4 regions of the Pantoea osteomyelitidis genome follow, and region 1 is predicted to be linked to each of the others. Evidence: predicted binding sites of a transcription regulator. Region 1 holds the regulator's gene; each other region holds the start of a gene.
The links. The regulator Fur, encoded in region 1, represses iron uptake genes when iron is present. The targets are predictions, from matches to a motif close to ATAATAATGAGAACNACTATCAA.
Positions count from the first base shown of each region.

Region 2: the regulator Fur is predicted to act here: its motif matches at 2,064-2,086, upstream of fhuF (siderophore-iron reductase FhuF).
Region 3: the regulator Fur is predicted to act here: its motif matches at 1,991-2,013, upstream of ABU178_RS03090 (isochorismate synthase).
Region 4: the regulator Fur is predicted to act here: its motif matches at 4,869-4,891, upstream of fes (enterochelin esterase).

Region 1 is NZ_JBGFSN010000004.1:286,201-293,925, reverse strand. It holds gene ABU178_RS06375 (DUF2517 family protein) at 16-216, opposite strand; gene pgm (phosphoglucomutase (alpha-D-glucose-1,6-bisphosphate-dependent)) at 381-2,021, opposite strand; gene seqA (replication initiation negative regulator SeqA) at 2,047-2,598, opposite strand; gene ybfF (esterase) at 2,848-3,612, shown strand; gene ybfE (LexA regulated protein) at 3,781-4,056, shown strand; gene fldA (flavodoxin FldA) at 4,193-4,723, shown strand; gene fur (ferric iron uptake transcriptional regulator) at 5,079-5,522, shown strand; gene ABU178_RS06340 (hypothetical protein) at 5,585-5,980, opposite strand; gene glnS (glutamine--tRNA ligase) at 6,202-7,725, opposite strand, start outside.
Region 2 is NZ_JBGFSN010000003.1:299,010-306,734, forward strand. It holds gene ABU178_RS03680 (MFS transporter) at 1-672, shown strand, start outside; gene ABU178_RS03685 (YbaK/EbsC family protein) at 669-1,133, opposite strand; gene fhuF (siderophore-iron reductase FhuF) at 1,229-2,023, opposite strand; gene ABU178_RS03695 (GGDEF domain-containing protein) at 2,311-3,408, opposite strand; gene ABU178_RS03700 (DUF1435 domain-containing protein) at 3,638-3,922, shown strand; tRNA gene ABU178_RS03705 (tRNA-Leu) at 3,953-4,039, opposite strand; tRNA gene ABU178_RS03710 (tRNA-Leu) at 4,068-4,154, opposite strand; tRNA gene ABU178_RS03715 (tRNA-Leu) at 4,187-4,273, opposite strand; gene rsmC (16S rRNA (guanine(1207)-N(2))-methyltransferase RsmC) at 4,427-5,458, opposite strand; gene ABU178_RS03725 (DNA polymerase III subunit psi) at 5,566-5,976, shown strand; gene rimI (ribosomal protein S18-alanine N-acetyltransferase) at 5,948-6,388, shown strand; gene yjjG (pyrimidine 5'-nucleotidase) at 6,408-7,091, shown strand; gene ABU178_RS03740 (hypothetical protein) at 7,218-7,538, shown strand; gene ABU178_RS03745 (YtjB family periplasmic protein) at 7,535-7,725, opposite strand, start outside.
Region 3 is NZ_JBGFSN010000003.1:169,514-177,238, reverse strand. It holds gene fepD (Fe(3+)-siderophore ABC transporter permease) at 1-752, opposite strand, end outside; gene fepB (Fe2+-enterobactin ABC transporter substrate-binding protein) at 896-1,864, opposite strand; gene ABU178_RS03090 (isochorismate synthase) at 2,039-3,217, shown strand; gene ABU178_RS03085 ((2,3-dihydroxybenzoyl)adenylate synthase) at 3,228-4,829, shown strand; gene ABU178_RS03080 (isochorismatase family protein) at 4,859-5,713, shown strand; gene dhbA (2,3-dihydro-2,3-dihydroxybenzoate dehydrogenase) at 5,710-6,468, shown strand; gene ABU178_RS03070 (hotdog fold thioesterase) at 6,472-6,888, shown strand; gene cgtA (Obg family GTPase CgtA) at 6,933-7,725, opposite strand, start outside.
Region 4 is NZ_JBGFSN010000003.1:181,856-189,580, reverse strand. It holds gene dacB (serine-type D-Ala-D-Ala carboxypeptidase) at 1-672, shown strand, start outside; gene pmrA (two-component system response regulator PmrA) at 676-1,338, shown strand; gene pmrB (two-component system sensor histidine kinase PmrB) at 1,335-2,393, shown strand; gene ABU178_RS03130 (TonB-dependent siderophore receptor) at 2,397-4,673, opposite strand; gene fes (enterochelin esterase) at 4,936-6,150, shown strand; gene ABU178_RS03120 (MbtH family protein) at 6,188-6,400, shown strand; gene ABU178_RS03115 (enterobactin synthase subunit F) at 6,393-7,725, shown strand, end outside.

The DNA.
Region 1 (7,725 bases):
ATGCGGCGCTGAGCGTTACCAGAAAACCCCGGCGGCAGCTTCAGACTGTGCCAGCCAGACTGGCTTGGCGCTGGTTTTACACCACATACGGTGCAGATAGCTGTAAAAACGTGCGCGATCGCGACGGAACAGCATCCACGGCAGAGCCAGCACACCAACCAACACCACCAGCGTACGCCGCAAAATAATTTTATAGAGAGGATAAGCCTGATACATTGTCGTGCCTCCTTCCAGGTAAAGTAGTAAATGTGACCTGTGTCTGATATTAAGCCGACCTGTACACTTTTACTACTCATCAGACCACACTATTGCGCTTTTTTTCATCACACCGCGCCAGTAAAAAGGCGCCCTGAGGCGCCTTTGGTCTTTTGCATATCGCGTTATGCGTTTTTCAACACTTCGCTAACGATTTCTACCGCTTCTTTCTCAATCTGCGCACGATGTTCTGCGCCGAGGAAGCTTTCGCAGTAGATTTTGTAGGCATCTTCGGTGCCTGACGGACGTGCGGCAAACCAGCCGTTTTCCGTCATGACCTTCAGCCCGCCAATCGCCGCGCCGTTGCCGGGTGCCGCGGTCAGACGTGCGGTGATGGGATCGCCCGCCAGGGTATCGGCGCTGACCATCTCCGGCGACAGTTTAGAAAGCGCGGCTTTTTGCGCGGAGGTTGCCGCAGCTTGCAGACGGTTATAGCTCGGCGCGCCAAAGCGCTCGGCCAGCTCGTCATAGTGCTGCTGCGGGTTTTTGCCGGTAACGGCAGTAATTTCCGCTGCCAGCAGGCAGAGAATGATGCCATCTTTATCCGTTGACCACGGCGTGCCGTCGAAGCGCAGGAAAGAGGCGCCAGCGCTCTCTTCGCCGCCAAAGCCGAAGCTACCGTCGTACAGACCATCAACGAACCATTTGAAGCCGACCGGGACTTCCACCAGCTTGCGGCCGATATCGTTAACCACGCGATCGATCATGGCGCTGGAGACCAGCGTTTTGCCTACCGCCACCTCTTTGCCCCACTGCGGACGATGCTGGAACAGGTAGTTGATCGCCACCGCCAGGTAGTGGTTCGGGTTCATCAGCCCCGCTGGCGTAACGATGCCGTGACGGTCATAATCAGGATCGTTGCCGAAAGCCAGATCAAACTTATCGCGCAGCGCCAGCAGGCCCGCCATCGCGCATTCCGACGAACAGTCCATTCGCACCACGCCATCTTTATCCAGATGCATGAAGCGGAAGGTTTGATCGATAGCGTCGTTCACGATGGTAATGTCGAGCTTGTAATGCTCAGCGATACGCTGCCAGTACGCCATGCCGGAGCCGCCGAGCGGATCCACACCAATCTTCAGGCCTGCCTTCTGGATGGCCGGGAAGTCGATGACCTGCGCCAGCCCTTCCACATAAGGCTGAATCAGATCTTTTTCCTGAATGTGGCCGCTTGCCCAGGCCTGATCCAGCGGCAGACGTTTCACCTGTTTCAGGCCATCCTGCATTAGCTGGTTGGCGCGATCTTCCACCACTTTGGTGACGTTGGTATCGGCCGGGCCGCCGTTAGGCGGGTTGTATTTGATGCCGCCATCTTCCGGCGGGTTGTGCGACGGCGTAATTACGATGCCGTCAGCCAGCGCGCCGCCCTGCTTGTTATGTTCCAGAATCGCATTGGAGATAGCTGGCGTTGGCGTATAGCCGTTATCCTGCTGCACGATGACATCAACGCCGTTAGCGGTCAGCACTTCCAGTACCGACAGGATTGCAGGTTCAGACAGCGCATGGGTATCTTTGCCGACATAGCAAGGCCCGGTGATGCCGTTCTTTTTCCGCTCTTCGGCGATCGCCTGCGCGATAGCCAGAATGTGCATTTCGTTGAAGCTTTGGCGTCCTGAGCTACCACGATGGCCTGATGTGCCGAATTTCACCGCATGTTCCGGGTTAGCCATATCGGGCTGCAGGACATAATATTGTGAGGTTAATTGTGCAACGTTAATCAAATCGCTCTGCCGGGCGGGTTGCCCGGCACGGGGGTGATTGGCCATTGGCGCTTCTCCCTGACGCTTCGGTTTATATGGTGCCGCAAACTTTGTCAGTCAGTTCCGGTGGGAACTGCATCGCCAGCATAATGTGTTCCACCATGCTGCATTTGCGACCGGTATTGGTATTAGTGATGACCCAGTACGGCGTGCCAGGAACATGCTTCGGCTTAGTATGGGTGCCATTTTGCAATAGCGTATGCTCATCGCCGGCAAAATAAACACGGGTTCTGCCCTGCAGCGACGCAGTGGCCTCGGCAAATGCCTGGGGATCAAGACGATACAAGGTTGACAAAATCAGCATAAAACGATTAACCGCTTTCTTTTGTTCCGCATACTCGTCGGAGAGCAACAGTTCACGCACCGCCCGGACCCGATCCTGCGGACGCGGTTCCTGCTGCTGTGCGGGCTGTTCCTCTTTCGCCGTGACGTTCACCGCGACAGCCGATGCGGCTCTTGCGGTGCTCTGACCTGCGGTAAACTTCAGCATTCGCCGCAAAATATCAGATGCGCTTTCGCCAATGTGCTGAGTATGGCTGGCAATATAGCGGTAGAGCTCTTCATCAACTTCGATCGTTTTCATCTTTTTCCGTACGGTTCTTGCTGGTGACAGAACCACGCATTTTCTGATAAAGCCATAGCAGACCCTGGCCGTACAAAGTGTGAGCGGGTTCTAACATAAGGATTATAAAGTTAAATCCGGGGAAGCCGATAGCTTCAGAGGCCATTAGTACCAAAAGTCAGATTATGTCCTAATGGCGGCCGCGCTGGCGTCCCGGAAACGTGAATTCATGATAACCTAAGCAAAGGTCACAACCGTAAGAACTTTGCCATGATTTTGAATGCCCGTCTGCAAACTGAACAATCCGATTCTCATTCTCTGCCGATTCTGTTGATCCACGGCCTGTTTGGCAGCCTCGACAACCTCGGCGTGCTGGCGCGCGGACTGAAAAACGATCGTCCGCTTATCCAGGTGGATGTGCGCAACCATGGTCTCTCGCCGCGTTCCGATGAGATGAACTATCATGTTATGGCACAGGATATGCTGGAGACGCTGGACGCCCACGGTATCGATAAGGTAGCGGTGATAGGCCATTCGATGGGCGGAAAAATCGCCATGACCCTGAGCGCGCTGGCGCCGGAGCGTCTTGAGCGGTTGGTGATGATCGATATTGCGCCGGTGGATTACAACACGCGCCGCCATGACGATATTTTTGCGGCGGTGAATGGCGTCAGCGAAGCGGGGGTGCGCCTGCGCAGCGAGGCGGCGCAGGTGATGCGCAATTTTATTCAGGAAGAAGGGGTGATTCAGTTCATTCTGAAATCATTCCACGACGGCGAATGGCGTTTTAACGTGCCGGCGCTGTGGAATAACTATCGCGCCATTTCCGGCTGGGAAACCGTGCGCGCCTGGCCGCATCCGGCGCTGTTTATTCGCGGCGGCGATTCCGCCTATCTCGACAATCAGTATCGCGACGCGCTGCTGAGCCAGTTTCCTCAGGCGCATGCGCACGTGATTAGCGGAGCCGGTCACTGGGTGCATGCGGAAAAACCGGACGCGGTGTTACGTACGGTGCGGCGATTTTTTGCGCTTTAAAAGCAAAAGCTTGCCGGCCGCCGTTTAGGATTGGCGTCATCTGCTTCGCTGGAGTATGATGGCGCGCTAAAATTTTACCGCTGTGGATTTAAGCAGCGGTAAAGGCCGATAATTCATAAGCCGCGCAGCGCGTTTTCGCCGTTCGCGCCCACTCAGTTTCACAAAGCCATGGCAAAAGAACATACGGACCGCACGACGCTTGATCTCTTTGCTGATGAACGTCGTCCCGGTCGTCCCAAAACCAGTCCGCTATCGCGTGATGAACAGCTGCGTATCAATAAACGCAATCAACTGAAACGTGACAAAGTGCGCGGGCTACGCCGTGTCGAACTTAAGATGAACAGCGAGGCCGTTGATGCGCTTAACGAGCTGGCCGAGCAGAGCAACATGAGCCGCAGTGAATTGATTGAACAAATGATCCTTTCACAACTCAAACTTCGCTGAGACGGCGCAAAGCGCACGCAGAAACAAAAGTGGCGGCTTTACAAGTTCCGCCCTTTTCTATCGTCTGCTATCATTCGCGTATCTGTGCAGACAAAACACCCATCTGTTTATTAAGATTCAAGAGGTTATTTTACCCATGGCAATCGTAGGCATCTTCTTTGGCAGCGATACCGGCAACACCGAAAACATTGCAAAAATGATCCAGAAACAACTGGGTAAAGACGTTGCTGAAGTGCATGACATTGCCAAAAGCACCAAAGAGGATCTTGAAGCGTTCGACATTCTGCTGCTGGGCATTCCCACCTGGTACTATGGCGAAGCGCAGTGTGACTGGGATGACTTTTTCCCGACGCTGGAAGAGATCGACTTTAATGGCAAGCTGGTAGCGCTGTTCGGCTGCGGCGATCAGGAAGATTACGCCGAGTACTTCTGTGACGCGATGGGCACCATTCGCGACATAATCGAACCAAACGGCGCGGTGATTGTTGGTCACTGGCCGACCGCCGGTTATCACTTCGAGGCCTCAAAAGGTCTGGCTGACGATAATCACTTCCTGGGTCTGGCAATTGATGAAGATCGTCAGCCTGAGCTGACCAACGAGCGCGTTGACAACTGGGTGAAGCAGATTTTTGATGAGCTGCACCTGAAAGAGATCCTGGAAGCCTGATCCATCTTGTCTCAATGTGGGCGCTGGCTCACATTGAGACAATGGAATTTTCTATAAAAATAATAGATACGAGTTTTTAACTTTTACCGCCAAATCTGTAGAATACCCGCATCGGTCATCCGCTTATTCCTCTGGTTGAAGAGATGAAGCTGAGCGAAATGTAAACAGACACCTGCATAATCTTCTCCGGCGTAGCGACATTTTTCCTTACAGCCTGCGGCGATTTTCAGGCTTTCCCGCCGGTTTTCATTTCGATGCTTCAGTTCTATAATGAGACGCAAATGAGATCAGCGTCGACCGATATTCAGGGCTCTGCGCCACAAAGTGACTAGCAAAGTAACAGGACAATATCCGCATGACTGACAACAACTCCGCATTAAAGAAGGCTGGCCTGAAAGTCACGCTGCCCAGACTGAAGATTCTGGAAGTGCTTCAGGAACCCGAGTGCCATCACGTCAGTGCGGAAGATTTGTACAAACGCCTGATTGATATGGGCGAAGAGATTGGTCTGGCAACGGTTTATCGTGTTCTGAACCAGTTCGATGATGCTGGCATTGTCACGCGCCATAATTTCGAAGGCGGTAAATCCGTGTTCGAACTGACTCAGCAGCAGCATCACGATCACCTGATCTGCCTCGACTGTGGTAAGGTGATTGAATTCAGTGATGAATCTATCGAAACACGTCAGCGTGAAATCGCCACGCGTCATGGTATTAAACTCACCAACCACAGCCTGTATCTTTACGGACACTGTGCACTGGGCGACTGCCGCGAAGACGACACGCTTCACGATAAATAAAATTTGCTATGCAGTAATATGAAATCAACCGGTGATTTTCACCGGTTTTTTTATGCCTGGCGTCAGATGACCAACGTCTCCTGCAGGTAACGCCAGCGGGGAATAGAGGTGCTGCAATCGAGGATCGCCAGAGAAATACGGCTTTGATTAACGCCATTCATCATCTGCACTTCGCGATACTGAATAGTCACCTCCTGCTGTTGCTCAGAAATAACCCGGCAGTCGCTGGTGGCGATATGCATCCCCTTGCGCTGTCCACGTAGCTGACGAAACAACGTCTCCATTTCATTCAGATCGAGCTGTTTTCCCTGCGGCGTAACCATGCTGAATTCAGGGTGAAAATAAGAGAGAAACAGCTCGATACTGTCATCTTTGTGGTCGGCGTTATTGAAAATCCGTTCGATGAGCTGATGTAAAACAACCACACTGTGTTTGGCTTCCTGGGCGAGGCTTGTCATTTTATTCCCTTTTATACCCGCTGTTCATCATCTTAAAAGCGCATAGCCTACCTGAAAAAAAGCATTTAACATCCTGTAATTGATTAATTTTGTTAAACTCAGAATAGTACCTTACCTGTTTTAGCGCAGTTCGGCAGAAAAGCAGGCATTGAGGGAATTTCAGGCAATAAAAAAGGGCGATTGCTCGCCCTTCAATGATTTTATCTGGTGCGTTACGTAGCTTATTCGCCGGTTTTCGCCCAGGTATCGCGCAGGCCAACGGTGCGGTTAAACACCAGCCCGGAAGACTTAGAGTAAACGCTGTCGGCGCAGAAATAACCTTCACGCTCAAACTGGTACGGGCTGCCCGCTTCGGCAACACGCAGGCCCGGCTCAACAAAGCCCTGTTTGATTTCCAGCGAATTGGGGTTGATAGTGGCGAGGAAATCCTCAGCCGCGCCCGGATTCGGCACGCTGAACAGGCGGTCGTAAAGACGGAATTCCGCCGGCAGCGCATGAATCGCTGAAACCCAGTGAATAACGCCTTTTACCTTGCGTCCGTCGGCCGGATCTTTGCTCAAGGTATCCACGTCACAGGTACAGTAAACGCAGGTGATATTCCCCTCTTCATCCTTCGCCACACGTTCCGCGCGGATCACGTAAGCATTACGCAGGCGCACCTCTTTGCCCAGCACCAGACGCTTGTACTGCTTGTTCGCTTCTTCACGAAAATCAGCGCGATCGATCCAGACTTCGCGGCTGAAAGGCACTTCACGCGTGCCCATCTCCGGCTTGTTGGGATGCTGAGGCATGGCGATCATTTCATCATGCCCGGCTGGCAGGTTCTCAATCACCACCTTCAGCGGATCCAGAACTGCCATGGCGCGCGGCGCGTTTTCGTTCAGATCGTCACGGATGCATGACTCCAGCGACGCCATCTCTACGATGTTGTCCTGTTTTGTCACGCCGATGCGACGGCAAAACTCACGAATAGCGGCGGCAGTATAGCCGCGACGACGCAGACCGGAAACGGTCAGCATACGCGGGTCATCCCAGCTCTCAACGATCTTCTCGCTCACCAGCTGGGTGAGTTTGCGTTTCGACATCACCGCATATTCAAGGTTGAGACGGGAAAATTCATACTGACGCGGATGAACCGGAATGGTGATGTTATCCAGCACCCAGTCATACAGACGGCGGTTATCCTGGAACTCCAGCGTACAGAGAGAATGGGTAATGCCTTCCAGCGCATCGGAAATGCAGTGGGTAAAGTCATACATCGGGTAGATGCACCACTTATTACCGGTCTGGTGATGCTCGGCGAACTTGATGCGATAGAGCACCGGATCGCGCATCACGATAAAGCTGGAAGCCATATCGATTTTGGCGCGCAGGCAGGCTTTACCCTCAGCGAATTCGCCGTTGCGCATTTTTTCAAACAGCGCCAGGTTCTCTTCCACGCTGCGATCGCGGTAGGGGCTGTTTTTGCCCGGCGCGGTCAGCGAGCCGCGATATTCGCGGATCTCTTCCGGCGTCAGCTCATCAACGTAGGCCAGGCCTTTCTGAATCAGCTCAATGGCATACTGATAAAGTTGATCGAAATAGTTTGAGGAATAACGTACCTCACCATTCCACTCAAAGCCCAGCCATTGCACATCACGCTTGATCGATTCAACGAACTCCATATCCTCTTTGACCGGATTGGTATCGTCGAAGCGCAGGTTGCACTCTCCCTGATAATCTTGCGCAATGCCAAAGTTCAGGCA
Region 2 (7,725 bases), on a different contig from region 1:
GTGCCGGAGTCGCCGGTGTGGCTGGCGGCGCGCGAACGTAAAGAGAGCCATGCGCTGCTGCCGATTATTCGCCAGCACTGGAAAATTTGTATCTACATGGTGCTGCTGATGGCCTGCTTTAACTTCTTCAGCCACGGTACACAGGATCTTTACCCCACTTTCCTCAAGGTTCAGCACCAGTTCGATCCCCATACCGTGAGTATCATTGCCATCAGCTATAACATCGCGGCGATGCTGGGTGGGATTTGCTTCGGCGCGCTTTCAGAGCGCATCGGCCGTAAAAAGGCGATTATGATGGCCGCTTTTCTGGCGCTGCCGGTGCTGCCACTCTGGGCCCTCTCCAGCGGCTCCTGGGCAATCGGCGTGGGTGCGTTTTTGATGCAGTTCATGGTGCAGGGCGCGTGGGGCGTGGTGCCAACCTATCTCACCGAGCTGGTGCCTGCTAACGCGCGCGCCGTGCTGCCGGGCTTTGTCTACCAGTTAGGTAACCTGATTGCGTCGGTGAACGCCACGCTGCAGTCCCGCATTGCTGAAGCGCACGGCGGCAACTATGGGCTGGGCATGGCGATAGTGGCGGGAACGGTGGCGGTATTAATCTGCCTGTTTGTCGCCTTTGGTCGCGAAACGCGGGGTATTGAAATCTCCGGCGCGGTGGCGCAGGAGCGACACTAAACCTGCTCGCATACGTCAACCCATTTCGCCGCGGTGAGCTCAGCCATACGCTGCGGTGAAATGCGTACGGCGCTATGGACAGCGCCCGCCGCCGGCAATACCTCTTCGAAGCCGCGCAGCGAAACATCGCAGTAAACCCTTAACGGATTCTCCAGACCGAACGGGCAGACGCCGCCCACCGGATGGCCGGTCCAGTTGATCACCTCATCCACGCTCAGCATACGCGCCTTGGCGCCCAGCACCGCTTTTAGCTTGCGGTTATCCAGACGGGCATCGCCACGCGTTACGATCAGCACGATTTCGTTTTTAACTTTCAGCGACAGCGTTTTGGCGATCTGGCCTGCCGTGACGCCGTGAGCGCGCGCCGCCAGCTCTACCGTGGCGGTGCTTTCCGGCATCTCAATAATAGTGATTTCAGGTGCGTGTTCGGCAAAGAACTGCCGTACCGATTCCAGACTCATCTTTTTCTCCCTGGATGAAACAGCCTAAAAACTGCCACAAGCGCTCAGGCGTGTAAACGGGATATAAGGAGAATTCGTAACGGAATATGCAGAAACTATACGGCTTTCAGCGTGCAGTTGCCGCAGCGTTCCACATCAGGGATACGGTAGCGCTGGCAGCAGCTGCGACGCTCCATCACGCCGTTGCGCGGGATCATGGTGCGGTAAAGCGGATTGTCGCTGCCGTCCAGCAGGCGGCTGGTGAAGAACAGGGCCTGTTCCAGTTCCAGGAGGGTTCCCTCGTCCAGCACGCTTTTCAGCTCGCCAAGGAACCACCAGAAGGCGAAGCCCATGTTATTCCAGATCAGTTTGGCGTTGATGTCGCCGTGACGGGCAATCGCCTCTACCACCGGGATCAGATGTTGCTGAATCAGGCGATCGATACGCTGCTGTGCAGTGAGGTAGCGGGCATACTCATCTTCCTGTACGTCGATCCAGAAGGTAGCCGGACGGCCGGTCTCATGAAACTCCACATGAATATATTGTGGCGAGCAGTCGAGCGCGCGTGGCTCCATCAGCAGCGCCAGCATCATCGGCGGCAGGATCAGACCGAAATACCACTGCGCCCAAAGGGATTGCAGCGGTTTGGCTTCGCGTGGCGTATCAGGATGGTTGCGATAGAGATCATCGCCGTAGCGCTGTTCAAGCAGACGAAAGGCGGCGGGCTGTGACCATTCGGCCAGCGTCATGGTTCCGGCAGGCGCCTGCTGACCCAGCTTCACCGTTTCCAGCAGGTAGCTGCGCTGCTCACTCAGCAGGTCGTGCAAGGCGGCGGCCAGCGAGCGGTCGCTTTGCATAAAGATCAGCGGATAGTCGCTGAAGCGGTGATCCTGACGAGTGATAATGGCCATGCTTGTCCTGTCGCACACACGAACCGGGATAGAAAAACAAATGATAATCGTTCTTGATTCTATCTACAAGTGAGAAGGCGTCTCGTTTCACCTTTGGCAGCACAAAAAGAAACAGGCAGTCGCGCCCGCTAAAAAGAGGCGCGTTGATGGAAAGGCAGGCAATAAACGTGGCAAAAAGTCAGGATTTATCCGGCAGGCTATCTATTTTCCTGCCGGACAGAGAGAGAAATAAGGAAATTAAGCGCCTCTGGCAAGACAGAATAAAGCCATGACACCACAGCAAAATATTAAATCAGGTCGCCGGAATGACTCAGCGAGGCTTTCGGTAAATCTTCCCAGGCCAGAATAGTATTTCGCCCCTGATTTTTTGCTACATAAAGGGCACGATCGGCATTTGCCACCGCCTGCTCAAAATCATCATCAAATATTGGCGCGATGCCGGCGCTGATGGTGACGTGCGTGGAAACCTTTTCATTAAATCGGTGCGGTATCTCCAGATCAACCACGTACTGGCGAATGCGCTCGGCCAGCTTCATGGCAATCGAGGCGTTAACATTGGTCATCAGCACCAGAAACTCTTCGCCGCCATAACGCGTCACCACGTCGCGCGAGCGCACCGCATCACGGATGGCGACCGATACGCGCGCCAGCGCCTGGTCGCCCATCGCGTGACCGTAGTTGTCGTTGTAGGCCTTGAAATGATCGATATCGAGCAGCAGGACGAAATGGCTGCCAGCGTGATTTTCCAGAATATTTTCCAGACGATTTTTCAGCCCGCGCCGGTTATAAAGTCCGGTGAGCGGATCGAGCATGCTCAAATCGCTGAATGTTTCTCTCTCTTCATAGAGCTGCCTGAGCAGGCGACGGGTAAAGTTATCGACCCGGCGGCGCATAAGATGCTGCAATGAAAAACCGATCAGCGGCAGGGCGATGGCAAACAGAATCATCGCGAGATGATGACCATCGTCCAGCAGCAGCACGGTGACAACCGGCGGCGCAATGTGCAGACAAAAGGCGAGCAGGTAGTCGCTCAGCGCGATGGCGCTGACGAAAAACACGCTAATCAGGCTGATCAGTAAAAAACCGCCGTCAAAATAAAAAACCAGATGGTAGCGGTAATCGATATGCCAGGCCCAAAGCACGCCGTTTATCAATACCACAGGATATAATAGCGGTAGTTTACGTTTTGGCTTGATAAAACAGCCGACTAAAACAAACAGGCTGAATATCATAATTATCATGGCCGGTAAAACATAGCCCGGCTCACTTTTATTAAAAAAAGGAATCAGGGAAAAAAGAGAAACAGCGACATTTAATAACAGGAAAAGCATCAGCGAAAGACGATATTTGCTGTGTTTCAATTCTTCATAAGATTGTAATTTCATTATTAGTACTCGTGACTGCCCTGAAATATCAAAGCACTACCCGACGGAATAAATGAATCGTCAGGGCGTAGAGCAATTTTATGCTGTGTAATTAAAAGGTGTTATCAATCGCAATTTAGCATTTTCCAACTGGTCTGTCATCTTCATACCGGGGAAAAGCAAAAAGCTGCTGCAAGATGAGAAAAACTATCATATGATAATGGGAATGCTTATCATTTGAGGGTGGATCATGGTGATGGCGATATTAGCCGCCTGTGGCTTGTGGTGTGTCAGCTGGATGTTGGGAAACAAGCTGGATAGCGGGTGGGGCGTGCTGTTGCCCTGTGCGGCAATGCCGGTTTTCGCGTTATGGGAACCAAGCTTCAGCCAGTGGCGTCTGGTGATAGTTGTGACGCTGATCCTGACGCTGGTCATGCTATTTCATCAAAAATTACGACACTATCTGCTGCTGCCTTCATGTCTGGCATTAGCGGGCGGTCTGGGGGCAATGGCAGTGAATTTTCACGGGATATAAAACAAAGAGAACAAACAGAGAGGGACAACCTGGTGCGAAGAGAGGGACTTGAACCCTCACGTCCGTTAAGACACTAACACCTGAAGCTAGCGCGTCTACCAATTCCGCCACCTTCGCATTGAGTTGTCTGTTCATATCACCGCATTGGTGCGAAGAGAGGGACTTGAACCCTCACGTCCGTTAAGACACTAACACCTGAAGCTAGCGCGTCTACCAATTCCGCCACCTTCGCGCGATGCTGTGCGATATGAAACATGTGGTTTTTGGTGCGAAGAGAGGGACTTGAACCCTCACGTCCGTTAGGACACTAACACCTGAAGCTAGCGCGTCTACCAATTCCGCCACCTTCGCATACCGGCAATACCTGACAGTATTGCAACCACGGAGGCGCATTTTAGAGATTTTACTCATTGCGTCAACAGATATTTCGCAGCGATGAAACGATTGCTGCAAAAAGCACCGTTTCTCTCGCCGCGTCACTGTTTTTCGCCGCGGAATTGTCGCTTAGCGTGCTTTTGCGCCGCGTCCGTAGACGGCACGGTACACTTTGAAACGTCCGGTTTGCGCCAGCACTTCGTGGCTGCCGAAGGTTTCATCCAGCACCTGCGGGTAGGGCAGGAAGGCGTTCGCCACGATGCGTAACTCGCCGCCGGTGTTGAGATGTTTGACCGCGCCGCGAATCAGCGCATGGGCCGCATCAAGGCTGGTCTGCAACCCTTCATGAAACGGCGGGTTGGAGATGATCATATCAAAACGACCGGTAACGTCAGAGAAAACGTTGCTGGCAAAGACTTCACCTTCCAGTCCGTTCTCAGCCAGCGTCGCCTTGCTCGCTTCCACGGCTGCGGCGTGAACGTCGCACAGCCAGAGGCGCACTTTCGGCGACCGGCGCGCCACCACGCTGGCAATGACGCCCGCGCCACAGCCGATATCCAGCACTTTGCCTTTGGCGTGCGGCTTCAGGGTAGAGAGCAGCAGGGCGCTGCCCGTATCCAGTCCGTCGCGGCTGAAGACGCCGGGCAGGGTGCTTATGTTGAGATCGCCCAGCTCATAGCCGCCCCAGAAATCGTCCGGGTCGAAGGTGGCTTGCTGCTCCAGCTGACCATGATAGAGACCGCAGCGGCGCGCGCTGTCGATCTTCTCCAGACGAGCCCAGGCTTCCAGCATGCCTTCGGCGCTGCGTACGCCGCTACGGTTTTCGCCGACGACAAAAATGTCGCAGCCAATGGGCAGCAGCGAAAGCAGGTTTTGTAATTGAAACTGCGCTTCAGGCTTATTTTTCGGCCAGTAGTAGATCAGCGTATCGCAGTCGCCCACGCTGTCGGCCGTGGCCACCAGGCCATACTGCGCTGCTTCACCCAGAGAGCGGCTCAGATTTTGCCAGTGATGATATTGCTGGCTATGCACCCGGGTCGAGGCCGTTTCCAGCTGAGCAGGCAGGTCATCCTGCAGATCGCCAGCAAATAATACGCGGCGGGTAGAAAATTCATCACTGTGGCGCAGTATCACTTCGCTGGCCGGGGTAAAAGCAGACATGGAGGGCTCCTGTTGTGTCAGAGCGGCGATTATAGTGGTTTGTTGGCGCATGTTCGATGGGTTTGCTAGCATAGCGTCGCAATCATGCAGCACATCAGGTAGAAAGAATGAGTACCAGGCGCGACTGGCTGTTACAGCAAATGGGCATAACGCAGTATCAACTGCGGCGTCCGCGCGTGCTGCAAGGCGAGATTGCCGTGAGCCTCGCGCCCGACACCCGCCTGCTGATTGTGGCGGAAACCCCGCCCACGCTGCAGGAACCGCTTATCGGCGATGTGCTGCGCACGCTGGGCCTGCAAACCTCACAGGTGATGAGCTTGACGCCTGAGCAATTGTTGATGCTGCCGGACACGCTGAGCTGCGCAGGTTGGCTGCTGGGCGTGGAGAGCGAACAGGCGTTTAACGGCATCCAATTGCGCACCGCCTCCTTAAATGAACTAATCAGCAGCAGCGCGGCAAAACGCGCGCTCTGGCAACAGATGTGTAAACATGACAGCCATCTCTTTCCTCACCCCTGACGATCTCGCTCAGGCGCACGCGATTGAGCGTCGCAGCCACGCTTTTCCCTGGAGCGAAAAAACCTTCGCCAGCAATCAGGGGGAGCGTTTTCTGAATTTCCGTCTCGATGTCGCCGGACAGATGGCGGCCTTCGCCATCACCCAGGTGGTGCTGGATGAAGCTTCGCTGTTCAACGTGGCGGTCGATCCCGCTTACCAGCGACGCGGCCTGGGGCGACAGCTGCTGCAGCATTTGATCGGCGAGCTGCAACAGCGTGATGTGATGACGCTGTGGCTGGAGGTCCGCGCCTCCAATCTGCCCGCGATTGCGCTCTATGAGCAGCTGGAGTTTCATCAGGTTTCACGACGTCCGAACTACTATCCCGCTGCCAGCGGACGCGAAGACGCCATTATCATGGCGCTGACGCTATAGCCTCTTCATAAGGAGCACTATGTTACAGAACTGGGACTGCATCCTGTTTGATGCGGACGACACGCTGTTTCACTTTGATGCCTTTTCCGGCCTGCAGCGTCTGTTTGCCGGCTATGAGGTGCATTTTACCGACCAGGACTATGCCGACTATCAGGCGATCAACAAGCCGCTCTGGGTTGATTACCAAAATGGCGCCATTACCGCGCTACAGCTGCAGACGCGCCGCTTTACCGGCTGGGCCGAGAAGCTGAACGTCTCTGCCGATATTCTCAACAGCGGCTTTCTTTCGGCGATGGCGGAAATCTGCACGCCGCTGGAAGGCGCGGTCAGCCTGCTGGATACCCTGAAAGGAAAAGTGAAGCTGGCGATCATTACCAACGGCTTCACCGCCCTACAGCAGGCGCGCCTTGAGCGTACCGGTTTTATGGGCTATTTCGACGCGCTGGTGATTTCGGAGCAGGTAGGCCTGCCCAAGCCGGACGCGGCGATTTTTGACTATGCGCTGCAGCAGTTGGGCAATCCGCCGCGGGAAAGAGTATTGATGGTAGGCGACACGCCCGAGTCGGATATTCTTGGCGGCATGAACGCGGGACTGAAAACCTGCTGGCTTGATAACGGCACGCGCCCGCTGCCGGAAACCATTCGGCCTACCTGGCGCGTAACGTCGTTAGCCCAGCTGGAAGCGCTGCTGACCGCTTCCTGATACAGCCAAAGTATCTATTCACCGTAAAGTGAAAAAATAACCGAAAAGGCCTGATTACGGGCTTTTTCTTTTTTTAATATCTATTCATGGATCTATTCATCTACTCTTTTCAGAGCGGTTAATGCTATGGTCGACGTCGCTGCATTACTGTTGGAAGGTCCGCTTGCCGCCTCAGCGTTACAGGCCCGGCTGAACATCAGTCAGGCCACCTTGTCCCGCGCCGTTCAGCAAAACCGGCAAATTTTAAAGTGGGCAAAAGCACGAGCGACACGTTACGCGCTGTTGCGTCCACTACGTGGTGAATCTGCGATTCCCCTTTGGCGAGTTAGCGAACAGAGGAAAACCGTTTCCGCAGATGCGAAAATCAGCAGCGGATTCCGTGAGATTGCCCGTCAGGCAAGCGACCAGCTGCAAGCCTGCGACAACACCTTAAGTCAGATGGCTTAACGCGGGGACTCTTCCGCCACGTCCTCGCTATCCTCTTTTACCGGCTTGCTGGCGGTGAGCAGGAAGGGCGACTGCTGCCAGCGGGTACGGCGATCGCGCAGCAGGGTACGGGTGAGAATAATGCCAATCGCTAAGGCCAGCAGCATCATCAGGCGCAGAATATTGGTGGTGTTATCCACCTGACGGG
Region 3 (7,725 bases), on a different contig from region 1:
CCGACGGCGGCGGTAGCGGCACCGCACAGCAGCGTAATCGCCAGCAGGCCAAGCAGTTGGGTGCGCGCCACGCGCGTACCGAGCGCGGTAGCCAGATCGCCGCCCATGCTCAGGCTGTTAAGGGACCGCGCCAGGCCAAGGGACAGCAGGCTGCCGAGCAGAATCGCCGGGAACACCGCCCGCAATATCGCCATGCTGCGAATATCCAGCGAGCCGCTGTGCCAGAAGCGCAGATGGTCATAAATGTCGGGATTAAGCAATGAGATGCCGGAGGTCAGCCCCTCCAGTACCGCGCCCAGCGCCACGCCCGCCAGCGTCAGACGCACCGGATTGACGCGGCCGCCGCCCAGCGCGCCGGTCAGTGCCACCAGCGTTGCTGCAATCAGCGCACCGGCAAAGGCGAAGCCGAGCCAGTCGGCGGGCGTATCGGCATGAAACAGCGCAATCCCGATCACCACGGCGAAACCGGCTCCGGCATTAATGCCCAGAATACCGGGATCCGCCAGCGGATTACGCGTCAGGGTTTGCATCAGCGCGCCAGCCAGGCCGAGCGCCGCGCCCGCCAGCAGCCCGGCAAGAGTGCGTGGCAGGCGCGCATCGCGCACGATAGTGCAGTCGGCACTGCCGCAGGAGTGAAAAAGCGCGTTAAACACATCGGAAAAGGCGATCGATTTTGCTCCCAGCATCAGGCTGAGAGCGATAAGGAGCAATAGCAGAATCCCTGAACCTGCCATTGCGCGGATCTGGCGCATAGCGTTTTAAACCTTCACTGATCAACGACATTGCGAGCGAGCACTCCCCGATTACAGCGGGGAAAATATGATAATGACACTTATTATCGTTATTACTCGTATTTGTCTATGTTATCACGACTCGCTTATCTGCGCATAACGGATCACGATTTCACGAACAGCTGCTCCAGACGCGTCAGCAAATTGCTGGCGCTGTAGTAATCGAGGCGAAAAGTCTCCACGCCCAGCGCGTAAACCTGCTTCTGCTGCACCGCCGCCGTTTGTGCCAGGAAGGGATTGTTCAGCACCGATTGTGCGGTTTTCTCTTCCGCCGCGAACAACAGATAGCTGTTGCCGTTCAGTCCGCTGGCAAGATTCTCGCCCGCAAGCTGAATAATATCTTTGCGCTGGCCCATGCTGTGGCCGCGCTGTAGCGAGGCAGGAGGCGTGGCGAGCGTAAAACCGAGCTGCTGCAACAGTTTTCCCTGCGCCGAGTCGCCGGTCCAGAGGTTAACCGCACGGCCATCGCCGTTCCACACCATGGCGGAAACCGGCTGCGGCGGCAGCGTCAGTTTCTGCTTTAGCGCCGCTTCGCGATCGTCAAAGGCTTTGACGCGTGCGGCGGCCTGCGCCTCATGGCCGGTGGCCTGCCCCAGCAGCGTCACCAGCTGCTGCCAGCTTTTATCGTCGTAATTGACTACCAGTGTCGGCGCGATGGCGGACAGCTGATCCGCCAGCCTGATCGCTGAATCGTTGCCGGTCGCGCTGACAATAATCAGATCCGGCGCTTCTGCCGCCACCGCTTCCGCGCTCGGCTCGCCAATATAGAGACGTTTCACGCCACGCTGTTTCGCCACATCGCCCCACTGACGGAAAAAGCCCTGCGCATCCGCCACGCGACTGCCTGGCGCCGTGGCGCCGCTGGCAATAACCGGCGCATCAATCGCCAGCAGCGAACCGGTCAGCGTCACGCTGGTAGAGACGATGCGTTGCGGCGCGTGCTCCAGCGTCACGGTTCCGTTCGCGCCCTGAACCTGACGCGGCCAGCCTTCCGCCGCCTGTGCTGATGCCGAAAAGGCGTGCAAAACAACAAAAATAGCGGCGATCACGCCAGAATAACCACGCTTAAACATAAAACTTATCCCACTCTTTCCGTTATCTGAACCTGACAGAATATGCTGATTTTGCACCCATACGCCGGGAAAATAGGGTGAATTTATTGACACTCATCTTCAATCGACGTAGGTTACACGACCACAATACAAATGATAATCATTATTAATCCTTTTATCATTTAAGGTGGGATTATGGTGGAAACCGTGACGTTTGAAAATGCCTCGCGAGTGGATTTTTCCGCGCTTTGCCGGGGCTTCTTGTTTACCTCCCCCTGGCGCAGCCTGATGACCCAAGGCTGCTATACCACGTTAAACCAACCGGTTACCGATGGCGATATGCTGAATGGCAATTTCCAGCGCCAGCTGCATCATCACTTCAGCGCCGCGAAACGGGCAGGCATCGCCAAACCCATTCTGGTCGGCGCCATTCCTTTTGATGTCAGCCAGCCAGCGACGCTGTTTATTCCCGAATCCTGGCAACGCTTCCGGCGTAACGATCTGCTGGCGGCGCTGCCGCAGACCCGCGTGGATTTACCTGTGATTCGCCGACGCGCTGCGGTGCCGGAGCATGATGCCTTTACGCAGATGGTGGCACAGGCGGTAGCGGCAACGCGGCGCGGCGAGCTGGATAAGGTGGTGTTGTCGCGCCTGATGGATATCGTAACCGAAGAGCCGGTGGATACCGCCGCGCTGATGCAGCGTATCATGCTGCAAAATCCCAACAGCTATCACTTCCATCTGCCGCTGTCGCAGGGCGGCGCTCTGCTGGGCGCCAGCCCGGAGCTGCTGCTGCGCAAACAGGGACGTGAATTCAGCTCCTGTCCGCTGGCTGGCTCGGCGCGTCGTGAAGCGGAGCCGGATCGCGACCGCGCCGCAGGCGAAAGCCTGATGAACTCTGCTAAAGATCGCCACGAACATCAGTTGGTGACCAACGCCATGCGCCATGTTTTGCAATCGCGCAGTCGCCAGCTTGCCGTGCCCGTACAGCCCTCGCTGATCACCACCGCCACCTTATGGCATCTCGCGACGCAGATTGATGGCGAAGCGCTGGACGATCATGAAAACGCCCTGTCGCTGGCGTGTTTGCTGCACCCTACCCCTGCCCTGAGCGGTTTTCCGCATCAGCACGCGCAGCGTCTGATCCAACAGCTCGAGCCTTTTGATCGCCAGCTGTTTGGCGGCATCGTCGGCTGGTGCGACGCCGAAGGCAACGGCGAATGGGTAGTGACTATTCGCTGCGGAACGGTGCAGGGCGCGCGGGTTCGGCTGTTTGCCGGCGCCGGCATCGTGGCCGATTCGCAACCTGAATCAGAATGGCGGGAGACCGGGGTTAAGCTCGATACCATGCTCCGCGCCTTTGGACTGCAATAAAGGAAACACCATGACGATCCCCTATACCCGCTGGCCCGACGATTTGGCGGCGCGCTACCGTGAAAAAGGCTACTGGCTGGATCTGCCGCTGACCGACATTCTCGATCGGCAACAAAAGAATGATGACGTCGCCGTGATTGATGGCGATCGTAAGATCACCTTTCGTCAGCTGGCCCAGCTGAGCGATAACCTCGCTGCGGCGTTGCAGCGTCGTGGCCTGAAAGCGGGCGAGACGGCGTTGGTGCAGTTAGCTAACGTCGCCGATTTCTACCTGACGCTTTTCGCGCTGTTTAAAATTGGCGTGGTGCCGGTAAACGCGCTTTTCAGCCATCAGCGCACCGAGCTGCGCGCCTATGCCATGCAGATTGAACCGGCGCTGCTGATTGCCGACCGCGAGCATGCGCTGTTTCGCGACGATACCTTTATCGATGCGCTCTGCGCAGCGCATCCATCGCTGCGCCATGTGGTATTGCGTAACGACTCTCAACCGGAGAACAGCCTGGACGCGCTGCTGGCCGAAGAGGCGGACGCTTTTCACGCCTCGCCGTCGGCTGCCGATGAGGTCGCCTTTTTCCAGCTCTCCGGTGGCAGCACCGGTACGCCAAAGCTGATTCCGCGCACCCATAACGACTACTATTACAGCATTCGGGCCAGCGTGGAAATTTGCGGCGTCACGGCGCAAACCCGCTATCTGATCGCCCTGCCCGCGGCTCACAACTACCCGATGAGCTCGCCTGGCGCGCTTGGCGTTTTTTATGCCGGTGGCCGGGTGGTGTTGGCCGCCGACCCCAGCGCGACACTCTGTTTCCCGCTGATTGAAAAGCATCAGATTACCGATACTGCGCTGGTGCCGCCCGCCGTCAGCCTGTGGTTGCAGGCGATAGCTGAATGGGGCGGCAACAAACAGCTCGCTTCCCTCCGGCTGTTGCAGGTGGGCGGCGCCAAACTGGGCGAAACGCTGGCGGCGCGTATTCCCACCGAGATCGGTTGTCAGCTGCAACAGGTTTTTGGCATGGCGGAAGGTCTGGTCAACTACACGCGCCTGGATGACGATCAACAAACCATTCTCACCACGCAGGGCCGCCCGATTTCTGAGGATGACGAAGTGTGGGTGGCTGATGAGAACGGCAATCCGCTGCCCGCAGGCGAAACCGGTCGCCTGATGACGCGCGGCCCTTATACCTTCCGCGGCTACTATAAAAGTCCGGAACATAACGCCAGCTGCTTCGACGCCAACGGCTTCTACTGCTCGGGCGACCTGATCGAGATCACCCCTGAAGGCTATATCAAGGTTCACGGGCGGGAAAAGGATCAGATTAACCGTGGCGGCGAGAAGATTGCCGCGGAAGAGATCGAAAACCTGCTGCAACGTCATCCCGACGTGATCCACGCGGCGCTGGTTTCCATGTCTGATGAGCTGATGGGCGAAAAAAGCTGCGCCTTTATTGTCGCGCGCCAGCCGATCAAACCGGTAGTGCTGCGTCGCCATCTGCGTGAGCTGGGCGTCGCCGAATTCAAGCTGCCGGACCGTATAACCTGCGTAGATGCCCTGCCGCTGACCCCGGTCGGCAAGGTGGATAAGAAACGTCTGCGCCAACAGCTTGCCGATTAACCGCAAGCGTGACCTGTTCAGGAGAGATGATGGCTATTCCAAAATTAAGCGCTTATGCGTTACCCACGGCTGGCGAGCTGCCGTCCAACAAGGTGAAGTGGGCCTTTGAGCCTGAGCGCGCAGCGCTGCTGATCCACGATATGCAGGCCTATTTCCTCAATTTCTGGGGCGAAGAGAGCGAGCTGGTGCAGCAGGTGGTGGAGAATATTGCGCGCCTGCGCCGCTACTGCAAAGCGCAGGGCATCCCGGTGTTCTATACCGCGCAGCCCAATCAGCAGAGTGATGAAGATCGTGCCCTGCTGAATGATATGTGGGGACCAGGCCTGAACAAGCATCCCGATCAGCAGAAGATCGTCGATGCGCTGGCGCCGGATGATGAGGATCAGGTATTGACCAAATGGCGTTACAGCGCGTTTCATCGCTCGCCGCTGGAGTCGATCCTGCAGGAGATGGGGCGCGATCAGCTGATTATTACCGGCGTCTATGCCCATATTGGCTGCCTGACCACCGCCACCGACGCCTTTATGCGCAACATCAAGCCGTTTATGGTGGCGGACGCGCTGGCGGACTTTACCCGCGACGAGCATATGATGGCGCTGACCTATACCGCCGGCCGCAGCGGCAAGGTGGTGATGACCGCCGACCTGATGCCGTTGCCGCTGAGTAAAGATGAGCTGCGCGCGCTGGTGCTGCCGCTGCTGGAAGATGATGACGTGCCGGAAGATGATGAGAACCTAATCGATTACGGTCTCGATTCGGTACGCGTGATGGCGCTGGCGGCGCGCTGGCGTCAGGTTCATGCTGATATCGACTTTATCAGCCTGGCGAAAAACCCCAGCATTGACGGCTGGTGGGCGCTGCTGGCGCGGGAGCTGAAAAAATGAGCCTGACCGGTGATTTCAGCGGCAAGATCGTCTGGGTGACCGGTGCCGGTCAGGGGATCGGCTACCACACGGCGCTGGCTTTTCAGCAGGCTGGCGCGCAGGTGATCGGCTTCGATCTGCGCTTCCACGATCATGATTATCCCTTTGCCTGCCACCAGCTTGACGTCGCCGATGCCGCGCAGGTAAAAGCAGTGTGTCAGCGTCTGCTGGCGCAGCAGCCACGCCTCGATGTGCTGATCAACGGCGCCGGTATTCTGCGTATCGGCGCAACAGACGAGCTGGCGCCGGAGGAGTGGCAGGCGTGCCTGGCGGTGAACGCGGGCGGCGCTTTCAATATGTTCCAGCAGACGCTGCCGCTGTTCCGCCAGCAGCGCGCCGGTGCGATCGTCACTATCGCTTCGAATGCCGCGCATGCGCCGCGTATCGGTATGTCCGCCTATGGCGCGTCAAAAGCGGCGCTGCGCAGTCTCTGCCTCACCGTGGGCCTTGAAATGGCGCCTTATGGCGTGCGCTGCAATATTGTTTCTCCCGGCTCTACCGATACTGAAATGCAGCGCAGCCTCTGGCACACGCCGGATGCCGAACAGGCGATGATCAATGGCTTCCCCGATCAGTACAAGCTGGGGATCCCGCTGGGTAAGATTGCTAAACCCGAAGAGGTCGCCGCCACTATTCTGTTCCTCGCCTCGGATCATGCCAGCCACATCGTGCTGCAGGATATCGTGGTCGACGGCGGCGCGACGCTGGGAGCCTGACGGATGGCTATCTGGAAACGTTCGATAACGCTGGCGGAACTCAATGCGCTGGGGCAGAACTCGCTGGTCGCCCATCTGGGGATTGTGTTTACCGCCATCGGCGATGAGACGCTGGAAGCGACCATGCCGGTGGATGCGCGTACGCATCAGCCTTTCGGGCTGCTGCATGGCGGCGCTTCGGTGGTGCTGGCGGAGTCGATGGGCTCTATCGCAGGCTATCTCTGCGTTGAAGAGGGTAAAAGCGTGGTGGGGATTGAGGTGAACGCCAGTCATCATCGCGCCGTTAGCAGCGGCGAGGTGCGCGGAATTTGCCGTGCGCTGCATCTGGGAGCGCGCAATCAAACGTGGCAGATTGAAATCCGCAATCAGCGCGATCAGCTCTGCTGTAGCTCACGACTCACCGTGGCGGTAATGGGCTAACATTCAATAAAAAAGGCGGCACGCTGGCCGCCTTGTTCGTCAGATTAACGCTGGTAGATGATCTCGACGCCTTCGTCGTCATCTTCGTCCCAGTCGTCATCCCACTCTTCATCTTCTGCTTCTGCTTCCTGGGCGGTGGCCATCGCTTCACGATGGTAGTCATCCCACATGAATTCCACTTTTTCCGGCTGCTTATCTTCCTGTTCCGCTTCCTTCGGATTGGCGATAATAAAGCTCATCACGTCCCAGCAAAGCGCGTTGACGCCATCGCGGCTGGCGGCAGAGATCAGATAGTACTTATCTTCCCAGCCCAGCGCTTCAGCAATCGCTTTGGCGCGCGTTTCCGCTTCTTCACGGCTCAGCAGGTCGGTTTTGTTGAAAACCAGCCAGCGCGGCTTCTGGTAAAGCTTTTCGCTGTATTTTTCCAGCTCGCCGAGAATGATACGGGCGTTTTCTACCGGATCGGATTCATCAATCGGCGCGATATCGATCAGGTGCAGCAGTACGCGGCAGCGCTCAAGGTGCTTCAGGAAGCGAATGCCGAGACCGGCGCCTTCCGCTGCGCCTTCAATCAGGCCGGGAATGTCCGCCACCACAAAGCTCTTTTCGCTGTCCATACGCACCACACCGAGACTTGGCACCAGGGTGGTAAAGGGATAGTCAGCGACTTTCGGCTTGGCGGCGGAGACGGCGCGGATGAAGGTCGATTTACCGGCGTTCGGCAGACCCAGCATTCCCACGTCCGCCAGCAGCATCAGCTCCAGTTGCAGATCGCGCTTCTCGCCAGGCGTCCCCATGGTTTTCTGACGCGGCGTACGGTTAACTGAGGATTTGAAA
Region 4 (7,725 bases), on a different contig from region 1:
GCGGGCGAAATTCTGAAAGATGAACTGCATCAGGCGAAGATCGATTACAGCGGCCATCTGCTGCGCCAGACGCAGGTAACCTCGCCCGCCACGGTGCTGGCCTCGACGCAGTCTGCGCCGCTGCACGATCTGCTGAAAATGATGCTGAAGAAGTCAGACAACATGATTGCTGACACGGTTTTCCGCACCATCGGCCACCACTATTTCAACGTGCCCGGCACCTGGCGCGCCGGTTCCGATGCGGTTCGGCGTATTTTGAAAGAGAAAGCGAACATCGATATGGGCAACAGCATTCAGGTGGATGGTTCCGGCCTGTCGCGTCATGATTTGATTGCGCCCGATACCATGATGCAGGCGCTGCAATACATTGCGAAAAACGATCAGACGCTAAACTACATATCAATGCTGCCGCTGGCAGGTTATGACGGTACGCTGCGTTATCGCGGCGGTCTGCATGAAGCGGGCGTGGATGGCAAAGTCTCGGCGAAAACCGGTTCCCTGCAGGGTGTCTACAACCTGGCAGGCTTTATCACCACCGCCAGCGGCGCGCGCGTGGCCTTTGTGCAATATCTGTCGGGCTATGCCGTTCCGCCGGAAGATCAGCGTACGCGTCGCGTGCCGCTGGTGCGCTTTGAGAGCCGCCTTTACAAAGACATCTACCAGAATAACTGACCTATGAAGCTGCTGATTATCGAAGATGACATGTTGCTGCAGGCTGGCCTGGCGCAGGCGCTGAGCAGCCAGGGTTATGCTATCGACTGCGCCGCGAGCGCAGCGGAGAGCGACGCCCTGCTGCACAGCGGTCAGTACAGTTTGATCGTGCTGGATCTCGGCCTGCCCGATCGGGACGGCAGCGATCTGCTGCGTCAGTGGCGCAAAGCGGGCATCGATCTGCCGGTGCTGATCCTCACGGCGCGCGATGCGCTGGAGGATCGCGTTGACGGGCTGGATGCCGGCGCGGACGATTATCTGATCAAACCCTTCGCGCTGGCCGAGTTGCAGGCCAGGGTGCGCGCCCTGATTCGTCGCTATCAGGGCCACAGCGACAATCTTTTGCAGCATGGCGATTTGGTGCTTAACCTCTCTTCGCAACAGGTGCTGCTGGAAAGCCAGCCGGTTGAAATCACGCCGAAGGAGTTTGCCCTGCTGACGCGCCTGCTGATGCGTATCGGGCAGAATGTGCATCGTGAAACGCTGCAGCAGGATCTCTACAGCTGGCAGGACGACAACGGCTCCAACACGCTGGAAGTGCATATTCATAACCTGCGGCGCAAGCTGGGGAAAGATCGTATCAAAACCGTGCGCGGCGTGGGCTACCGGCTGGAAGAACGCCTGTGAACAGTATGCGTCAGCGACTGTTGATCATGCTGGCGCTGATCTTGCTCACCTGTCAGGTAATGAGCGCTATCTGGCTGTGGCATGAAAGCCGCGAACAGATCGGTTTTCTGGTCAACGAAACCCTGTCGGAAAAAGCGCGTAATCAGCACGTTGAAAATGAAATCCGTGAAGCCATCGCTTCGCTGCTGCTGCCCTCGCTGGTGATGGTCTGCTTCACGCTGATCCTCTCGTTCTGGGCCATCAGCTGGATTGTTCGTCCTCTGCGCGCCTTGCAGCGCAGCCTGGCGGAACGTTCAGCCGATAATCTTTCGCCGCTGCCGCTTTATTCGGAGATGGATGAAATCGTTGCGGTCACCTCTTCGCTCAATCAGCTGTTGTCGCGCCTCGATCATACGTTGCAGCAGGAGCGCCTGTTTACCGCCGATGCCGCGCATGAGCTGCGTACGCCGCTGGCCGGGCTGCGTCTGCACCTTGAGCTGATGCAGCAGCAGGGCGTCGCGCAGAGCGAAATGCTGATAACGCGTATCGACCAGTTGATGCACACCGTAGAACAGCTGCTGATGCTCTCGCGCGCCGGTCAGGCGTTGGCCAGCGGTCATTATCAAATCCTCTCCTGGCAGGAGGCGATTTTTCAGCCTCTACAGCCGGAAATGGCGGAACTGTTTGCACAGCGCGCCCAGCAGCTGCGCTGGCCTGACGTGGTGGAGTATTCGCTTCAGGGAGATGCCACGCTGCTGCGCCTGATGCTGCGCAACCTGCTGGAGAACGCTTCGCGTTACAGCCCGGAGGGCAGCGGCGTGACCATCGCCATTAAACAGGAAGAGGATGGCGTGGTGCTCAGCGTGACGGATGAAGGTCCGGGGATCGATACGGGTGCGGCTGAGGAGTTAACCCGTGCGTTCCGCCGCCGGGATCAACGCTACGGCGGCAGCGGCCTGGGACTGAATATTGTGCTGCGCATCGTGCAGATTCATCGCGGCCATCTGCAACTGCTTAACCGACCAGATCGCAGCGGGCTGATTGCCCGCTGCTGGTTGCCTGCGCGCTTAAACTAAGCGTTAAAAATGGGTATTCAGGCTGACGTAGTAAGTCCGTCCCGATTCGTTATAGGTATTGGCGCCTGCGCCGTACATATAAGAATCAGTGGTGGTATTTCCGGTGGTCTGTGCGTTCCCTTCGCGGAAATGGCGCTTATCAAACAGGTTGTCGATACCCAGCGTCACGCTGGCGTACTTGTTGACGTCGTAAGTGCCGCTCAGACCCAGAATCGAATAAGGGCTGACCTGATCCCGCTCGCTGCCGGTTACCGCTTCACCTTTATAGTTGTACTTCTTGGGCACCTGTTTGCCGTACCAGGTTAAGGTGGTTTGCAGCGACAAATCCTGCGTCGCCTGCCAGCTCAGCGTGGAGTTCAGCGTGTACGCCGGGATGATCGACAGACGATCGCCGGTCTCCTTGTTCTTGCTCTGCAACATGTAAGTGATGTTGTTATTCCACTTCACCGTATCGGAGAATGGAATATTCAGCGTGCCTTCCAGCCCTTCCACTACCGCTTTCGGCACGTTTTCCCATTTATAAATATCGGTGGTGCCGGTGGTTGAGGTGCCGGTAGGCAGATAGCCCGCTTCGATCTTGTTGCGGTAGTCGTTGCGGAACCAGGTGACGCCCGCCTGATAGCCGTCGCGTTTCCACTCCAGCCCCACCTCTTTGTTGATGCTGGTCTCCGCTTTAAGATCCTCGTTGCCCATCAGATAACAGGCGCCGGCGCTCGCCGCGCAGCCCTGACCACGGCTGTAGAGCAGGTAGTTGGGATTGGTCTGATAGAGGCTCGGCGCTTTATAGGCGCGGGCGATGCCCAGCTTCAGGGTAAAATCGTCGCCCAGCCCCTGCGACAGGTTCAGCGACGGACTCCAGTTGTTGCCAACGATCGAATGGTGATCGAAACGCAGTCCGGGTACCAGCGTGGTGCTGTCGGTCAGCTCCATATTGTCTTCGGCGAACAGCGAGAAGATCTCTGCCTGCGAATAAGGGCTGCGGTTGGTGCTGGAGATGCCCTCAACTGCCCCGCCCGACAGCGCCTGGGTATTTGATGAAGGATCCTTCATGCGCTGCTGGTTCCATTCTGTGCCGATGGTCGCCGTCTGGTTGACGCCGAACTCGAACGGAATACTCACTTCGCTATGCAGCAGCACATCATCCAGCTGAATGGTGGAGAAGCCGTCGTCAGAGAAGATCCCTTCGGTACCGCCCGCCAGCCCTTCGTCCATACGTGAGTTACGCGTATTTTCATACTGCGCGAAAGTGCGGGTGCTGACGCCGTTATCCCATGCGCCGGTCCAGGTCACGGCAAAGTTCTGACGATAGAGACGGTTGGTCTCGTCGCCATATTTGCTTTGCACCAGCGCGCTGGTGTTGGTGTTCTGCGTATCACCGGCGTAAAGGTTGCCCTGACGACTGTAGCCCGCCTCGAATTCCAGCGCCTGCATCGGCGCAAAGGCCCAGCGCAGCAATGCATTGATATCTTTGTTCTCAACCCCTTCGCGTCCGGCTGGCACCGTATCCGCATAGGTGCCGGTGCGCAGCGACTGATGGCCTTCATTAATGAAGCGCGCATCCGCCTGAGTTTTTGCCAGCCCGCCATAGAGACGGAAACTGACATCGTCGCCCAGCGGGCCGGTCAGGCTGAAGTTGGTGCGTTTGGTTGATCCCTCATCCTTGTGTTGCGGCACGTTGTAATAACTGTTCCAGGAGCCGTGCCATTCGTTGCTATCTTTTTTGGTGATGATATTCACCACGCCGCCGGCGGCGCCGTTACCGTAGCGCGCCGCAGCCGGACCACGGATCACTTCGATGCGATCGATCATCTCCGGCGGCACCCAGCTGGTATCGCCGCGCGTATCGCGCTCGCCACGCCAGCCGAGTCGCACCGAGTTACGGCTGGTGACCGGCAGGCCATCAACCAGAATCAGGGTATTTTCCGGTCCCATGCCGCGGATATCGATCTGGCGATTATTGCCGCGCTGGCCGCTGGTGGAGTTGCCGGTCAGATTAACGCCCGGCATGGTGCGAATAATTTCAGAGACATCGCGCGCGGGGGGACGCTTTTTGATTTCATCAGCGGTGATGGTGGAGACGCCGGGCGCCTGCAGGTTCTGCTCAGCGGCGGTCACCATGATGGTACTGCCGTCGGCGTCCACTTTTTCCGAGGGGCTGCTGGCTGCGCTTTCGCTCGCCTCGGTGGCGGCTGCGGCAGCCCCTGCGCTGGCAGAGAAAAATGACGCGGTTAAACCCAGTTCAATCAGAATGGCTAATGACAAACGTGATAGCTTTTTCATTTTTTTTCATTCCTGGATGACCAGCAGCGCTAAAACGCGAGAACGCGCTGGCGAGCCGGTGAAGGATTCTTGTTGGTTTTAAACGGCCCGTTGCAACCCTGTCATCTCCTTTCCTGCCGCTACATCTCTTTGAAAAAGTGGATGTGACGGGCGAAACGCGCCTGCTCCCCGATGAGCGGAAACACCCTATTGCAAATGCAAATAATTATCAATAGTATTATCTATAACTTTCATGAAACGATCGTTGTGGGTAAAACCACTGATGGTGCCTGTGATGTGGTTAAACGATGAAACCGGCAGTGAAGCCTGGTGGCATGAACAGCAAAAGCGCGGTATTCCGCTAATCGCAACGGCGAAAAACGGTGTTTGTCAGGTCACCTTTTTCTGGCGCGATCCTCAGGGCAGTGAAGCGACCTCAGACACGCAGCGCGTCTGGATCAATATTACCGGCGTGACCGATCATCATCAGCGCGCCGCTCCTCAATCGCTGACGCGCGTGCCGGATACCGATGTCTGGTACTGGCAGACGCAGCTCCCGGCCAACTGGCGCGGCAGCTACTGTCTGATGCCGGATCAACAGGCGGAGAGCTTTAGCGGCGAGCCTGATATCTACGCCTTGCGTAACTGGTGGCGTGCGAAATTCCCTGCTGCTCAGTCCGATCCCCTGAACCACCTGCGTAGCTGGTCTGGCGGACGCGGCATGGGCGTATCACCGCTGCATATGCCGCAGGCGCCGGATCAACAGGTCTGGCAGGCGGTGGATGATGGCAGCGCGCCGACGCTGCCGCTGCGTCACTATCAGTGGGAAAGCCAGCGCCTCGGCAATCGGCGCTCGGTGTGGGTTTATACCAGCGGCGAGGCGCAGCCGGAGAACCGTCCGCTGGCTATTTTGCTTGATGGTCAGTTCTGGGCGCACAGCATGCCGATCGCCTGGCCGCTACAGCAGTTAACCGATGCGGGTGCGCTGCCGCCAGCGGTTTACCTGATGATCGACATCATCGATCGCGAACATCGCAGCCGTGAACTTACCTGCAACCCCGAATTCTGGCTGGCGATCCAGCAAGAACTGCTGCCCCGGCTACAGCAGTGGACGCCGTATCGTCAGGATGCAGGCAGCACCCTGGTGGCTGGCCAGAGCTTTGGCGGTCTGTCGGCGGTTTACGCCGCGCTCCACTGGCCGCAGCATTTCGGCTGCGCCATCAGCCAGTCCGGCTCCTTCTGGTGGCCGTCGCGCGATACGCCGCACGGCTGGCTGATTCAGCAGTTGGAAAAAGGCCTGGGCGTGGATGCGCCGCTGCGCTTTTACCTGGAAGCGGGCCGCCGTGAACGGCTGATTTTACAGGCGAACCAGACGCTGCAACAACAGCTGACCGATGCCGGACATCAGGTCAGCTACCTTCCGGTGGAAGGCGGTCACGATGCGCTCTGCTGGCGCGGCGGGCTGCTGAACGGACTGCAAGCCATGTGGCAAAATTAAATTTATCTCGCCCGCGCACTGCGGGCAGGAGCGAGGCATGGAACATCTCAACCCCTTTGACGATCCGCAACAGGATTGTTGCGTACTGATCAACGCTCAACGGCAGTACAGCCTGTGGCCCACCTTCAGCGCCATTCCCGACGGCTGGCAGTCTGTTTTTGGCCCGCAGCCGCAGGCGGCGTGCCTCGCCTGGCTGGAAGCGAACTGGCGCGATATTCGACCAAATACCACAAGAGGCGGCAATGTCTGAATCGCTGATGAACCGGGACGTTACTGAATATCAAACCCTGCCGCTGGTCGCGGCGCAGCCGGGCATCTGGATCGCCGATCAGCTGTCGAAACATGCCAACGCCTATGCAGTCGCACACTTCGTTGAACTGCGCGGCGAGCTGGACAGCGCGCTGCTGGCCAAAGCCATCGTTGCCGGTATGCAGGAAGCGGACACGCTGAACATGGCTTTTGGCGAGCAGGATGGCGAACCGGTGCAGTGGTTGACGCCGCAGCACTTCAGCGAGCCGTCGATCCTCGATCTGCGTCAGGAAGCGGATCCCGACGCCGCCGCGCGCGCACTGATGCGCCAGGATATGGCAGGCGATCTGCGCGTGCTAAGCGGCACGCCGCTGTGGCATCACAGCCTGATGCGTCTTGGTGATAATCACTGGTACTGGTATCAGCGCTATCACCATCTGGTGGTGGACGGCTTCAGCTTCACGGCGCTGACGCGCCGCATCGCCAATCTTTACAGCGCTCTGGCGCGCAGCGAAATGCCGGAACCCACGCCGTTTATCCCCTTCAGCGAAGTGGTGGAGGAGTATCAGCGCTACCAGCAATCTCCTTCATATCAACGCGACGCACAGTTCTGGCGTGAAAAAGGCGCTCTGCTGCCTACGCCCGCCTCGCTGGCTGCCCAGCCGCTGGCGGGACAAAGCGCCAGTACCGATCTGCTGCGCCAGACGCTGACGTTGGACCGCGATACGTTCCAAACGCTGTTGAGCCATACGCAGCGACAGCAGCTGAGCGCCGCCGATACCGCCTTTGCGCTGGTAGCGCTCTGGCTGGCGCGTCTGAGCGGCCAGAACGATTTTGCCGCCGGCTTTATTTTTATGCGTCGTATCGGTTCCGCCGCGCTCTGCGCCACCGGCCCGGTGATTAACGTGCTGCCGATGGCGGTGCATTACGATCCGGATCGGCCGCTGGCAACATTGGCGGCGCAGCTGGCGACGGAAGTGAAGAAGATGCGTCGCCATCAGCGCTATGACGCCGAGCAGGTGCAGCGCGACCTTGGCCGCCACGGCGACAGCGATCCGCTTTACGGGCCGGTTATCAACCTGAAGATGTTCGATTATCAGCTCGACTTCAACGGCATCGAAGGCGTGACCCATCAGCTGGCCTCCGGCCCGGTACGCGATCTGGAGATCGCCATCTATATCACCGAACAGGGCGAGTTAACGCTGGAGCTGCTGGCTAACGCCGAACGTTATGACGCGGCTACGCTGGCGCAGCACGCCAGCCGCTTTGCGCTGCTGCTTGCGCAGCTGGCACAGCAGCCGGAACGTCCGTGCGGCGAGCTTGATA